Regions from separate parts of the Oceanobacillus sp. FSL W7-1309 genome, predicted to be linked through region 1. Evidence: riboswitches for the same ligand, from Rfam matches in the RefSeq annotation. Region 1 holds a riboswitch; the other holds the start of a gene.
The links. Region 1 has a riboswitch for glycine ahead of NST46_RS19585 (amino acid permease). Riboswitches for the same ligand answer to the same signal wherever they lie in the genome.

Region 1 (7,499 bases):
AATTGAGCATGGTGGTTCGAAGTCGAATTCGGAGCAGGAATCACGTGTATTAATGCTAAGTGAAAAAGCACGAGGGGATGCCAACCCAATTCTATTAATTGATGAAGATGATGTAACTGCTGGTCATGCAGCTTCTGTTGGTCGTGTTGATCCTTTACAAATGTACTACTTGATGAGTCGTGGACTTACTAAGGAAGAAGCTGAACGCTTGGTTATTCATGGGTTCCTTGAGCCTGTTGTATCTCAAATTCCAATTGAGTCTGTTCGTAAGCAATTGACTCAAGTAATTGAAAGGAAAGTTAATTAATGGATGTTAAAGCCATTAAAGAACAGTTTCCCATTTTAAATCAGGAAGTTAATGGACATCCTTTAGTCTATCTTGATTCATCTGCGACTTCGCAAAAACCACTGTCAGTTATTGAGGCGGTTAACACGTATTACCGTGAAGATAATTCAAACGTACATCGTGGTGTTCATACGTTAGGAACAAGAGCAACAGATAAATACGAAGGCGCTCGCGAGAAGGTTCGTGAATTTATTAATGCACGCAGTACAGCTGAAATTATTTTTACTAGAGGAACAACGACAGCAATTAATCTTGTTGCTACCAGTTATGGGAGAGCGATTTTGAAACCAGGGGATGAAATTGTGATTACGCCAATGGAGCATCACAGTAACATTATCCCTTGGCAACAAGCTGCAAAAGCAACTGGTGCAACACTCAAATATATCCCATTGCAAAGCGATGGTACTATAACATTAGAAGCTGTTCGCGAAACGGTAACAGCAAATACGAAGATTGTAGCAATGACACAGGTTTCCAATGTGTTGGGTACAATTAACCCAATTAAGGAAGTCGCTCAAATTGCCCATGCTCATGGTGCGGTTATGCTTGTTGATGGTGCTCAAGGTGCTCCGCATTTAAAAGTAGATGTAGCTGATCTTGACTGTGATTTCTATGCATTTTCGGCTCATAAAATGTGTGGACCAACTGGTATTGGTGTTTTATACGGAAAAAAAGAGCTTCTAGAAAATATGGAACCAATTGAATTTGGCGGCGAAATGATTGATTTCGTTAACCTTTATGACTCTACGTGGAAGGAATTGCCGTGGAAATTTGAAGGTGGTACGCCAATTATTGCAGGTGCAATCGGACTGGCTGCAGCAATAGACTTTCTGAATGAAATTGGTAATGAAACTATTTTAGATCATGAACAAAAATTAGCAGACTATGCAATGAAACAACTACGCACGATCGATGGTATCTCAATCTATGGTCCAGAAAAACGTGCTGGACTTGTTACATTTAATCTCGATGATGTGCATCCACATGATACAGCAACAGCACTTGATGCAGAAGGAATTGCTGTTCGTGCTGGACATCATTGCGCACAGCCACTGATGAAATGGCTCGATGTAACAGCAACAGCACGTGCCAGCTTCTATCTTTACAACACGGAAGAGGATATTGACCTGCTGGTAAATGGACTGTTGAAAACAAAGGAGTATTTTGGGAATGTCTTTTAATAACCTCGATACACTTTACAGACAAGTAATTATGGATCATTATAAAAACCCTAGAAATCGTGGGCAAATTGAAGGTGATTCAGTAACAATCGACATGAATAACCCAACATGCGGAGACCGTATTCAATTGCAAATGCAAGTTGAAGATGGTGTTGTACAAGATGCCAAGTTTGAAGGGGAAGGCTGTTCAATCAGTATGTCGTCTGCTTCGATGATGACTCAAGCAATTAAAGGAAAAAGTCTTGAACAAGCAGTTAAAATGTCGAGAGCATTTTCTGAGATGATGCTTGGAAAAGAGATTGATACAGAAGGATTGGATATGGAAGACATTGAAGCATTGCAGGGTGTCTCCAAGTTTCCAGCAAGAATCAAGTGTGCAACCTTGGCATGGAAGGCAATGGAAAAGGGAGCACAACAAGATTAAATGAATTTAAAAATATAAAGTTTTGCTGGATGTTTTTCTTGTGCATGAGTAGCCACGTCCAGCTCCATCGCCCAGCGACTAGCGAGACTTCCCTCACCTCCGTACGATAAAGAAGACTTGCCGACTGGCTAAAACATGAGGCTTAGTCGCACTTATACCCTTGCGGTGAAAGTCAACATCGACTTCCTTTGGTCGTCGTGTTTCCTTTATCTCCTACGTAGGAATGTTCGAAGTCGAACCACCCCAAAGTACGGGGCGCAGTCCGTACGTCGCTAACCGGGCGATTCCGCTTTAGATAATACAATGAGGAGGTTATATAATGGCTAAAAAAATGCCTGAAATGGAAGAATATAAATATGGATTTCATGATAAAGACGTCTCTGTTTTCCGAACGGAAAGAGGATTAACACGTAAAGTCGTTGAAGAAATCTCTAAAATGAAAGAAGAGCCGCAGTGGATGCTTGACTACCGCTTGAAGGCATTAGAGCATTTTTACGAGCGCCCAATGCCGCAATGGGGCGGAGATCTTTCAGAACTTGATTTTGATGAGATCGTTTATTACGTTAAACCATCTGAAAAGCAAGGTAGAACATGGGATGAGGTACCTGCTGAAATCAAAGAAACATTTGATAAGCTTGGTATTCCAGAAGCAGAACAAAAATATTTAGCTGGTGTATCTGCACAGTACGAATCAGAGGTTGTTTATCATAGCTTGAAAGAAGATCTTCAAGAAATGGGTATCGTATTTAAGGATACTGATACAGCGCTAAAAGAAGACGAAGAGTTATTTAAAGAATACTTTGGAAAAGTTATTCCATATTCTGATAATAAATTTGCTGCACTGAACTCAGCCGTATGGTCTGGCGGATCATTTATCTATGTTCCAAAAGGTGTTCAAACATCAACACCATTACAAGCATATTTCCGTATTAACTCGGAAAATATGGGGCAGTTTGAAAGAACATTAATCATTGTTGATGAAGGTGCATCTGTACACTATGTTGAGGGCTGTACAGCTCCAGTCTTTACAACAAACTCACTTCATAGTGCGGTTGTTGAAATCGTTGTTAAAAAAGATGCATATTGCCGTTATACAACGATTCAAAACTGGGCAAACAACGTATACAACCTAGTTACAAAACGTGCAGTAGTTGATGCAAATGGAACGATGGAATGGATTGATGGTAACATCGGTTCGAAATTAACGATGAAATACCCTGCGATTTTATTAAAAGGCGAAGGTGCACGTGGTAACACGCTATCTATCGCTATTGCTGGTAAAGGACAATTACAGCACGCAGGTGCAAAAATGCATCACTTAGCACCAAACACGTCTTCAACAATTGTTTCAAAATCAATCTCTAAACAAGGCGGAAAGGTTTCGTACCTCGGTCTTGTACACTTTGGACGTAAAGCAGACGGTGCACGTGCAAACATCGAATGTGACACGCTAATCATGGATAACGAATCGTTCTCTGATACTATTCCATACAATGAAATTTTAAATGATAACATTTCATTGGAGCACGAAGCGAAAGTTTCTAAAGTATCTGAAGAGCAATTGTTCTACTTGATGAGTAGAGGATTAACAGAGGAAGAAGCAACAGAAATGATCGTAATGGGCTTCATCGAGCCATTTACAAAAGAACTTCCAATGGAATATGCAGTAGAGATGAACAGATTGATTAAGTTCGAGATGGAAGGCTCTATTGGGTAATATAATAGGAAACCCTCGTTACAATTATAATTGTGGCGAGGTTTTTTTTTATTAAATGTTACGTAATTGCCCAATTTACGCCCTACTAATCTCTGTTCTGTTATTTTTTGACTGTTTACTTAGTTATCTAATAACATCCATTCTTCTTCTTTTCTCAACTTTTCCGCACGAATCAAATGTTAAACTCTTTACATATTTGGCAGATTCAGACGCCGTTGACCTTTTTAATATTCTTGAAGGTTTACTGAACATTTTTTTGCTTTTTCCAGTGCTGCAGCACGATAATCGTTTTGATCAGGACAAGAATTTATATCTCGGAACTGCTTTAAATTTAATGTAATGACATTGATGAGATATCAAATAATATGCTATAATAAAAATTCTATTGTTATTACAATTAAGTATATTATACAGTTACATAACTTGCGGATGATTGTATTGGGAGAGAGCGAAGTATATCGCCACCGAAGGAGCAAGTTCCAAAAAAACCATTGGAATTAATCTCTCAGGTAAAAGCACCAATACAGGACGCTACTCTGGAGAGTGCAATTTATGCCACCAAAGGGGACCTTCTATTATAGAAGGATAAACTTTCAGGTAAAAGGACAGAGAATGGAAATAATATAGCCCTTCTCTATCCTTTTTTTAAATGTGGGATTTTTCAGTTATATAATTGAAATGATGATTTTATAAAAGACTGAAGAACTAGCAACTAAATCAATTAATAATTATCAAAAAGGTTGAGAGAAGGGAATTGTATGCAAGAACAAAAATTAGATAGGGGTTTAAAAAACAGACACGTACAACTGATAGCTATTGGTGGAGCAATTGGTACGGGATTATTTCTTGGTGCAGGAAAATCAATACATTTAGCAGGGCCATCCATATTATTCGCATACTTGATTACAGGTGCTGTTCTCTTTTTAATCATGCGTGCCCTTGGAGAATTGCTGTTAAGTAATTTAAGCTATCATTCGTTTGTTGACTTTGTAAGAGATTATTTAGGTGAAATGACAGCATTTTTAACTGGCTGGACATATTGGTTCTGTTGGATTTCCATTGCAATGGCTGACTTAACAGCAGTTGGCCTCTATACCCAGTATTGGTTTCCAACGATACCACAATGGATGCCAGGATTAATCGCGCTTGTTATTTTATTATGTATGAACTTGGCCACCGTAAAACTGTTTGGAGAAATGGAATTCTGGTTCGCATTAATTAAAGTCATCGCAATTCTAGCCTTAATAGTTACAGGTATTGTTATGATTATAAGTGGTTTTTCCACGGATGCAGGTGGAGCGAGTTTCACGAATCTATGGAACCACGGAGGCATGTTTCCAAATGGTGTAAATGGTTTCATCCTCTCTTTTCAAATGGTCGTATTTGCGTTTGTTGGTATCGAACTTGTAGGACTTACAGCGGGAGAAACAGAAAATCCAGAGAAAGTTATACCTAAAGCGATAAATAATATTCCTATTCGAATTATCATTTTTTATATAGGTGCACTTCTTGTTATTATGAGTGTGTATCCATGGACCGCTATCAGCCCAACTGAAAGTCCATTCGTCCAAGTCTTTACGGTAGTTGGTATCGTTGGTGCTGCTGGTATCATCAATTTTGTCGTTCTAACTTCTGCTGCTTCAGCATGTAATAGTGCCATCTTCAGTACAAGCCGGATGGTATATTCACTCGCTAAAGAGAAAAATGCACCGGAAAAATTTGCCAAGCTTGATAAAAGAAAGGTTCCTTCCAATGCATTGTTCTTTTCGACTGCAGTTGTTTTAATTTCAGTCGCATTAAATTATGTAATGCCAGAAGGAGTATTCACACTCGTTACAAGTATTTCTACAGTATGCTTTATATTTATTTGGGGGATTACGGTCATCAGTCATTTGAAATACCGTAAAACAAGACCTGATCTGGCAAAAGTGAATAAATTTAAGATGCCATTTTATCCATTTGCAAATTATTTAATCCTTGCCTTCCTGACATTTGTTCTTGTTGTGCTTGCAATTGCAGAAGATACACGTGTTTCGTTGATGATAACGCCCGTTTGGTTTATCGCGCTAATTGTGATTTATAAGGTACGCAAAAGAATCGTGCCCCATAAAGATAAGAAAAATGAAGAAGGATTAGTGGCGGATAAGGTTGAACGGGGATAATAATCTATATGTGGAAGCCGGGCTCATGTTTTAGTCTTATTAATAAAATTATTTGGCTCGTTTCAAATGGGTTAACATTTTTGAAGAAATACCTAAATTCCCTTTATCGCCCGGCTGATTTGGGCTATAAGAAGCTCAAGGGCAGTTGATGAGCTATTTTAAGAATCAGGCGAAAGTAAAAAGTAAGTCAAATCATTCCTATCTGAAAAAGCCTAGGATGATTTGGCTTACTTTTTTTGTTCTTACACCATACATTTAACTCTGCCTAATAGTATCTAGAGGAGACAGAGGGTTTGAAAAAGCAAAACAGTAAAACTTATACGAGTGAAGAAACACGTAAGCCTCTACTCGACATTTGCAAAGTCCTCAATCAGATCACTAGCATTTAAATAACCAGCACCTTGAATATGTGGGGATTGTCCCAAATCGTCGCATGCATCCAAAAGCCTTTCTTTGACTTGATCAGGCGTAAGATTTGGATCACGTTGAAGCAATTGTGCAATTACTCCTGCACATATCGGCGTAGCCATTGACGTTCCGGATAAGGACATATAGTGAGTGTCCACACGTGCTGCTTTATTGGTTTTATCAAGGAAAGATCTGGGAGCTCGTAAAGAGATAATATCGACTCCTGGTGTTAATAAATCTGGCTTAATAAGCCCATCAATCGTCGGACCTCTACTTGAAAAATCAGCTACTGAATCATCGGATCGGTCAACGGTATTATTATCATCAGCTGCTCCGACTGTAATGACCTTTGGGCTTATTCCTGGACTTGCAATGGTTTGTTCTCCGGGACCAGAGTTTCCAGCGGCTACACAGACAACCATTCCGTTATCCCAGGCTATTTCAACCGCATTTACCACAGGATCATCTTCAGCAGGTGCTACAGCATCGGAACCGAGTGAAAGGGAAAGAATATCAATATTATATTCGGATTGATGTTGGATGCACCATTCGATTCCTTCAATAACAGTTGATAATGAACCAGCTCCCATCTTATCTAGTACTTTGACACCTACTAAATTAGCTTGGGATGCTGGAGCTTGATATTGTCCATTCGATAACAAGCCATTGCCAGCCGCATCTCCAGCACAATGAGTTCCATGACCGTTGTCATCATAGGGATCAGATTTCCTATTAACAAAATCCTTAAAGCCAATAATGCGATCTTGTAAATCTTCATGTGGATGTATACCAGTATCGATTACTGCAATGGTTACGCCTTCTCCTGTTAACCCATTATCTTTTAAAACATTTGCGTTTATTGCCGGGGAAGCGGTATCTAGTAAAGTTGTCACCTTTCTGTCTAAATAGACTTTTTGGATATGGTTGCAGTTCGTGATTAAATGTTCAATATTTTTTACGGATAATTTAGCTGAACAACAGGAAATAGAAGGGTATTCGCGAAGAGAACGACACTTTGTTTCCTTTACATCGTTTAACCCAGAAGAAAAGGAATCAGGGGCAAATTTTATTACGACGGGTAATTTCTTTGTTTTTTTTCTAACACGCTCTATGGAGCTTTGCAGGAAACAAGGGATATAACGAAAAGGCCGATAAAAGTTAACCATTTCTCCCCTTATATTTTTGTCAACTTTTTTTCCATTGCGTCGGACCAAGTCAATCATTGAAAAATTTAACATACACTTTCTCCTTTCTTTGATTT
Region 2 (7,499 bases), 630 kb from region 1:
ACAACGATATCTGCACCGAATTCTCCGGGCGGTGTTAAGTATCCAAGAGCCAATGGATTACTGGAAACGATAAACATGGTTTTCTTTTGTTGCTTAATTAATTCCTCCACCTTTTGTAACGGTTCAATTTGACCGAAGAAGTTCGGGTATTGTATCACAACACCAGCAATCGTATCATCCAACTCTTGTTCTAAATGATCAAGGTCCGTTAAACCATTCTTTAATCCGATTTCCACGATTTCAACATTCTGTCCTCTTGCGTATGTCTCAATAACAGCACGTGACTCCGGGTGCACAGCTTGAGAAACAAGCACTTTTCTCCGTTTCGTTTGTGCTGCACTTAAATTAACCGCTTCTGCTAAAGAGGTTCCGCCATCATACATCGAAGAGTTGGCAACAGGCATTCCAGTTAATTCAGAAATCATCGTTTGAAACTCAAAAATTGCTTGCAGCTCACCTTGGGAGATTTCCGGTTGATATGGTGTATATGCTGTATAAAATTCCGATCTGGAAATAACATGGTCAACAACAGATGGAATAAAATGATCGTACACACCAGCTCCAAGGAACGAAGTATATTGTTTTAAACTAGCATTTTTATTTGCCATTTCAGTTAGTTCTTTTTTTAATTCGTATTCATTTGCTGGCTTTTTTAAGTTCAATTCTCCTTGAAAGCGTACACTACTTGGAATGTCTGAAAAAAGCTCATCTGTGGTTGAAACTCCGATTGTTTGCAGCATTTCTTCTTGATCGGTTTCAGTCATAGGTAAATAACGAAATTCCATTACGATGCCCCCTATTTATCTCGTTTATAAAATGGTGTCTTTACAATAATTGCTTTTAATTTGCGTTTTCGAACTTGGACTTCTAATTCTGTACCTTCATTTGCAAACTCGGAATCAATAAGTGCTAATCCAATATTTTTGTTAAAAGTTGGGGATTGTGTACCAGATGTTACAAACCCAATCACTTGATCATCCTTCAATACCGTATATCCATGCCGTGGAATGCCTTTATCGATCATTTCAATTCCAACTAATTTTCTTGTCGTTCCATTTTCCACTTGCTCTTTTAGTACAGATTTCCCTATAAAATCTGCTTCTTTGTTCACTTTTACAGCAAACGAAAGCCCCGCTTCAATTGGGCTGATATCCTTTGATAATTCCTGACCATACAATGCAAGACCTGCTTCGAAACGAAGTGTATCACGCGCGCCAAGTCCAATTGGCTCGAGCCCTTTGTCTTTTCCTGCCTCAAGCAGCCGATTCCACAAAGCAGGACCTTCTGATTTGTCAATATAGATTTCAAATCCATCTTCACCAGTATAGCCAGTACGCGAAACAATTGCAGTATGTTCTGAATTTTCCAGCGGAACATTTGCATCGAAGCGGAAAAACTTGATCTCGGATAGATTGGTTTTTGCAAGCTGCTGCAATATCTCCTCTGAATTCGGTCCCTGTAATGCAAATTGAACATAATCAGCTGAGGTATTGGTAATCGTTACTTCCTTTTCGCTGTATGTGTTATGCTGGAGCAGCCACTCATAATCTTTTTCTGTATTCGCTGCATTCACCACTAACAAATAATCATTTTCTGCAAGCATATAAATAATTAGATCATCGACTGTTCCCCCGTTTTCATAGCACATAATCGTGTATTGTGCTCGGTTTGGCACGAGCTTGGTCACATCATTTGTCATAACGTATTGCAGAAATTCTAAGCTTTTAGGGCCCTTTACAGCAATTTCCCCCATATGTGACACATCAAATAGCCCTGCTTTTGTTCTGGTTGCTTCGTGTTCCTGTTTGATCCCAGTAAATTGTACTGGTAAATCCCAGCCCCCAAAATCAATTGTTTTCGCCCCGTATTTTCCATATTCCGAAAAAATAGGTGTTCGTTTCAACTCGCTCATACCATCCACTCCTCCTAATTTTGTTGAAAAAGTGCATAAAAATAGAGATTCCTTCCTTACCGAAGAAATCTCTGTCCTTAAACCAGAAAGTTGCATACTTATACGAACGTTGGATGACTGTATAAGTATTTGCTTCGTGGGTGGTTTACTAATTCTAAGTAAACACTCTCCAGAGTTGCGTCCTACAAGAGTCTTTTTGCCTGAGAGATTCGCTCTTAACTTGCTCCTTCGGCGTTACATAATGTAAGCTCTCCCCTTGTAATCATCCGCTAATGAAAAATTTATATTTGGTTATACTATGTATCAGAATGTAAGGAACTCTATTTCACTTTGAATTATAACATATCAAAAAGCAAAATTATAGTGAAATCCAAATTTTAATAATAGGATGTGTGTTCAACATATGGATTCTATTGAACTACAAAAAGATTCAGCCTTTATCAATGCTCTAGAAACAGCCATTAGCAAAGAGGGTCCTTTCTCCAATTGGGAACTCTTTTCGATGGCATTTCAAGCTGAGTTAACAACAAGTTCACCTTCTTTTAATGGGTTACGTGCATTAGAGTATCTTCCACATGTTAACTTTTTAGATCACCAAACCGATGTTGCTGAACAAGCAATTGAAAAGATGAATGGTCGTGCAATATTAGCAGATGAGGTCGGATTAGGAAAAACAATTGAAGCAGGTCTTATTTTAAAAGAATACATGATTCGGGGATTAGTAAAAAATGCACTTATTCTCGTTCCTGCATCGCTTGTTAACCAATGGGTGAAGGAATTGAATGAAAAGTTTTATATACCAGCAGTTGCACATCGGAAGAATTATAGTTGGAAAGAAAATCCGATTATTATTTCCTCCCTTGATACAGCAAAACGTTCTCCTAACCGTGAAGAAATAATTGACACGGAATATGATTTTATTCTGATTGATGAAGCGCATAAGCTTAAAAATCATAAAACAAAAAACTATCAATTTGTACGTGCAATTAAAAAGAAGTACTGCTTGCTTTTAACAGCTACACCTGTACAAAACCGATTAATTGAGATATTTAATTTAATTACAATACTTCGACCTGGTCATCTAGGAAATTATGATTCCTTTATCGAAAAATATGGTAAGGATCGAAGTAAGCTGGAACAAGATCCTTATTTAAAACAATTGATTCAAAAAGTAATGATTCGAAATACGAGAAAAGCAACAAAACTCACTGAATCTAAACGGAAGATTGAGACCTTATGGATTGATTTTCCTGATAAAGCACGCGAAGTATATGACGATCTTGTCAATACTACAATCGCGTTCTCCACTTTTTCGAAAATTACGTACCTCCGTGAGATATGTTCATCACGAGAAGCTTGTTATATGTCATTATCTAAAATTAGTGAGCATGAAAATAATGCAGCTGTATTAAAACCGTTACTTAGCAAAATTGAGGAGCTGCCTCACCACATAAAAGCTGAAAAAGCAGTAGAGCTAATTAAATCAATAGGTGATGAAAAAGTTATTATTTTTACAGAGTATCGAGCAACACAATATTTCTTACAATGGTATTTACAGCAACATGGTATCTCATCGGTCCCCTTCCGAGGTGGATTTAAACGTGGTAAAAAGGACTGGATGAAACAACTGTTTAAAGATCATGCGCAGGTTTTGATTGCTACAGAGGCTGGAGGTGAAGGAATTAACCTTCAATTTTGCAGCCACCTAATTAATTACGATCTACCATGGAATCCAATGCGGCTTGAACAGAGGATTGGACGTATCCACCGTTTCGGACAGGAAAAGGATGTACACATCTATAATCTTGTTATTCGCAACACGATAGAAGAACATATTCTGACACTTTTATACGAAAAGATAAACCTATTTGAAAAGGTAATTGGCAACCTAGATGATATTTTAGCTGAGCTGAACATTTCAAGTATCGAGTCAGAGATGGAGTCTATCTATAATGAATCCACCTCCGCAGGGGAGGTACGAATTAAACTAAATAACCTTTCTTCCATTATTCAAGGTGCAAAAAATGATTCTACAGCGGAAACGGAGGAGAGACTTTATGGCAATTACTAATTTAAATGGATTTTTGAAAGATTACTTTACTGCTAAGGATTGCGAAATTATTTCCAATCATGATGGTGTGATACAAATACAATTAAATGAACAGATGGATCGTGAATTGATGAACCGACCATTTTACTGGCACTACATTAAAAAAATTGGCCGTACCGGCGATCCAATGCAACTTACGCTAATTACAAATCCAAAACAACGGGATGCAAAAGGAGACTGGATTCACTTTGGCAGTCCTCGCCTCCAGCAAATTATGAATCATTTAAAAGAAAAGGAAAAATTTACAAAGCTATTTCAATTAATTCATGCAACCGAAAAGACGCCCTTACATCCATGGCTAGTTGTAAACTTTAAAATTAGTTATCAAGGGCAGCATAAAAAGGATGAAATCATTTCTATCGGTTTACATTTAGTTAACGGCATGATGAAGTTAGATATGATGAATCTGTTAAGGAAGTTTTCATTACAAACAACAATTTCTGATTATTGCTTTACATTGTCTCCAATGATTAAAATAAAAAGTGGTTACTTACGAATGGAAACTGTTCTGTCAAACTATATTGAAGAGCAAGAACATACGTGGGCTAAGAAATCTTTAGAATTGTTACAGGAAGAAATTCAAACGTTACAGCATTTTTATCAGGACGACTTAGAAAGTGAACAGATGAAAAAAGAACAAGACGAATTAACAAAACGTTATCATCCAAAGGTAACATTGGACGTAATCAATGGAGGTATCGTGTATCTCGAACAACATGCATTATAATAGTAAAATCACTTGTGCAGGGTTAGAGGCTGAGATAAAAAAAGCCTTGTTCGGCACTATGCTAGTCCCAGCAGTTTAATGTAGTCACATTTCATACTTTTTGAACAACCTCCATAAATAAAGAATAGCAGGTAAATTTATCTGCTATTCTCCTTCTGGAACATTATTTTTAATGTGAATGGAAGCATACCAAACCATCTGGTGGTGTATAAGGAATTTTGTTTCCTTTGCGCTTCTTTTCGTTTCTTTCTTTCCTCAGATGGTAAGTCTATATATGAAACAACTTGTTCGGTCATAAACTTCAAATAATCATTTCCTGACATTACTACCACCTCGATTCCATGTCTCACACTTATCTTTTGCAAATCAAAAAAAATATATACAAAAATTTTTATAAAAAAGAAGGGTTTAATCAAAAAACGTCGAATAAAGTATACTGTTGCAAAATAAAAGGAGGTGAAAACAACCTTGAATCCCACTGCAACTTTATCAGATAACCTGCTCAACGCTTCGATCAAAGAGAACGCTTCAGACATTCACTTCTATCCTTTCCATGACTATACAGATATTTTTTTTCGAATCCATGGAAAACGAGTAAAACATTGCCACATAAAACTTAAACAATATGAACAACTGCTCACCTACTACAAATTTATAGCTGGAATGGATATTGGTGAATCAAGAAAGCCGCAAAATGGCACCATTCAACATAAGACCACGTCCAATTTATTCTCATTGCGATTATCGACACTTCCTCTCCATCAAACAGAAAGTTTAGCAATTCGGATCCTTCCACAAGAAACAAAACTCACTCTTGAACAACTTTTTCTTTTTAAAAGCCAACTAAATAAAATGAAGGAATGGATGTCCAATCGTGCTGGCATCATCCTTCTGACCGGGCCAACCGGAAGTGGCAAGACCACAGCATTATCTGCTTTACTGGAATCCATCTTAAAGGAAAAGTCGTATCAAACCATTACTTTAGAGGACCCAATTGAGAAAAACATGGACAATATTCTACAAGTGCAAGTTAATGAAAAAGCTGGAATTACGTATCAGACAGGCTTAAAAGCAGCGTTACGACATGACCCAGATATTATTATGGTTGGTGAAATCCGCGATAAGCACACAGCCAAATTTGCATTTGAAGCATCCTTAACAGGTCACCTGGTTCTGAGCACATTACATGCAAAAAATGCTATAGGAACAATTCATCGTTTAATCGATATGGGTATCAAACGAAGTGATATGAAACAATCACTTATCGCGGTTGCTGCGCTTCAATTACTTCCATTGCAGGTGAAAACCGAACTCGCAAGGAGAGCAGCGATTCTTGAACTACTCGAAGGTACATTATTAGAGAATACCATTGAGGGGAACGAATTAACAGAACTTGATACATTTCATTCATTTGAGTATTTAAGAAAGAAGGCTTATGCATATGGCTTCATATCTGAAAGGGTTTATCAGTCGTAGAAAAATGCTGGCTAACCCTCTGCAGCTTCGATTCCTACAATTATTACATCGTTTATTAACGAATGGCTACCCATTGCTAGATGCAATTGAAACAGTAAAATGGAATAAAGAATTAGAAAAACCTGCAACCCGCATTTTAACGTGCCTTAAAGACGGTATGTCTATTGATGAAGCATTTGATCAAGCGAAATTTCATCCGCTGATTACTTCATATCTTTATTTTGTAAAAGGAAATGGAGATCTTGAGGGTAGCATCAAAAAATGTGCTGCAATGTATGAATATCGAATAAAAAATACAAATAAATTTCAACAAGCAGCCAGATACCCACTTATTCTATTGTTTATCTTCTCCTTGCTGCTATACTTTATAAAACAAAGTGTCCTCCCGTCTTTTCAAGATATTTTTCAAGCAAGTATGTCCGCTTCATCAACCGTCCAGGTCTCCATTATTTTAATTGAAATGCTTACCACCATTACTTTTGTGTTAATCTTTGTTTTGGGAATTTTACTTTTTGTATGGTTACTAACAAAGGGTAAGTTGCCAATTGAAAAGCAATTAAACGTCTATCGCACAATTCCACTTTACCGAAGCTTCCTAAAGCTACAGACGTCCTTTTACTTCGCTACACACTTCAGTTCACTGCTTAAAACCGGAATGTCTTTCAAAGAAATACTTGACCATATGACCCGACAGAAGAAACTACCTATTATCTCCTATTACGCCCAGCAAATGACTTCAGAATTATCAAGAGGTGTCCACATCGCCAGTTTACTTACTGTTTTTACTTTTCTAGAAGGACAATTGACAACTATATTCAGTAAAAATGCAGACGCACAAGCACTTGAAAAAGACTTAAGTATCTATGCAGAGCTATTAATGGAAGAAATCCAAAGAAAAATCGTGAAAATTATTACATTCGTTCAACCGGTATTTTTTACAATTTTAGCTGGCTTCATCATTTTTATTTATATAACGTTGATGTGGCCAATGTTCCAGCTAATTAAAACAATCTAAAAGGAGAGCTTTGCTATGTTTAACAATAACCGCGGCTTCACATTGATCGAAATGCTTATCGTTCTATTAATCATATCCGTCTTAATCATCCTTATCGTTCCAAATCTCGGTGACCGGAGCAGTGAGGTCCACAGCAAAGGATGTACAGCACTAGTATCCATCGTTCAGGGACAAGTAGATGTTTATTATATGGAAAATAATTCGTATCCGAATACTTTAAGTGCATTAGTTCCTGATTACTTAAACGAAGATCAACTCA

Region 2: another riboswitch for glycine. It lies ahead of gcvT (glycine cleavage system aminomethyltransferase GcvT); the one in region 1 lies ahead of NST46_RS19585 (amino acid permease).

Annotation. Positions count from the first base shown of each region.
Region 1 is NZ_JBBOBX010000002.1:1,416,004-1,423,502, reverse strand. It holds gene sufD (Fe-S cluster assembly protein SufD) at 1-307, shown strand, start outside; gene NST46_RS19600 (cysteine desulfurase) at 307-1,527, shown strand; gene sufU (Fe-S cluster assembly sulfur transfer protein SufU) at 1,517-1,951, shown strand; gene sufB (Fe-S cluster assembly protein SufB) at 2,271-3,668, shown strand; glycine riboswitch at 4,098-4,199, shown strand; glycine riboswitch at 4,203-4,279, shown strand; gene NST46_RS19585 (amino acid permease) at 4,427-5,830, shown strand; gene NST46_RS19580 (S8 family peptidase) at 6,175-7,476, opposite strand.
Region 2 is NZ_JBBOBX010000002.1:785,254-792,752, forward strand. It holds gene gcvPA (aminomethyl-transferring glycine dehydrogenase subunit GcvPA) at 1-785, opposite strand, end outside; gene gcvT (glycine cleavage system aminomethyltransferase GcvT) at 797-1,912, opposite strand; glycine riboswitch at 1,982-2,087, opposite strand; glycine riboswitch at 2,091-2,178, opposite strand; gene NST46_RS16595 (DEAD/DEAH box helicase) at 2,316-3,983, shown strand; gene NST46_RS16600 (YqhG family protein) at 3,970-4,749, shown strand; gene NST46_RS16605 (YqzE family protein) at 4,887-5,072, opposite strand; gene comGA (competence type IV pilus ATPase ComGA) at 5,218-6,225, shown strand; gene comGB (competence type IV pilus assembly protein ComGB) at 6,191-7,240, shown strand; gene comGC (competence type IV pilus major pilin ComGC) at 7,256-7,499, shown strand, end outside.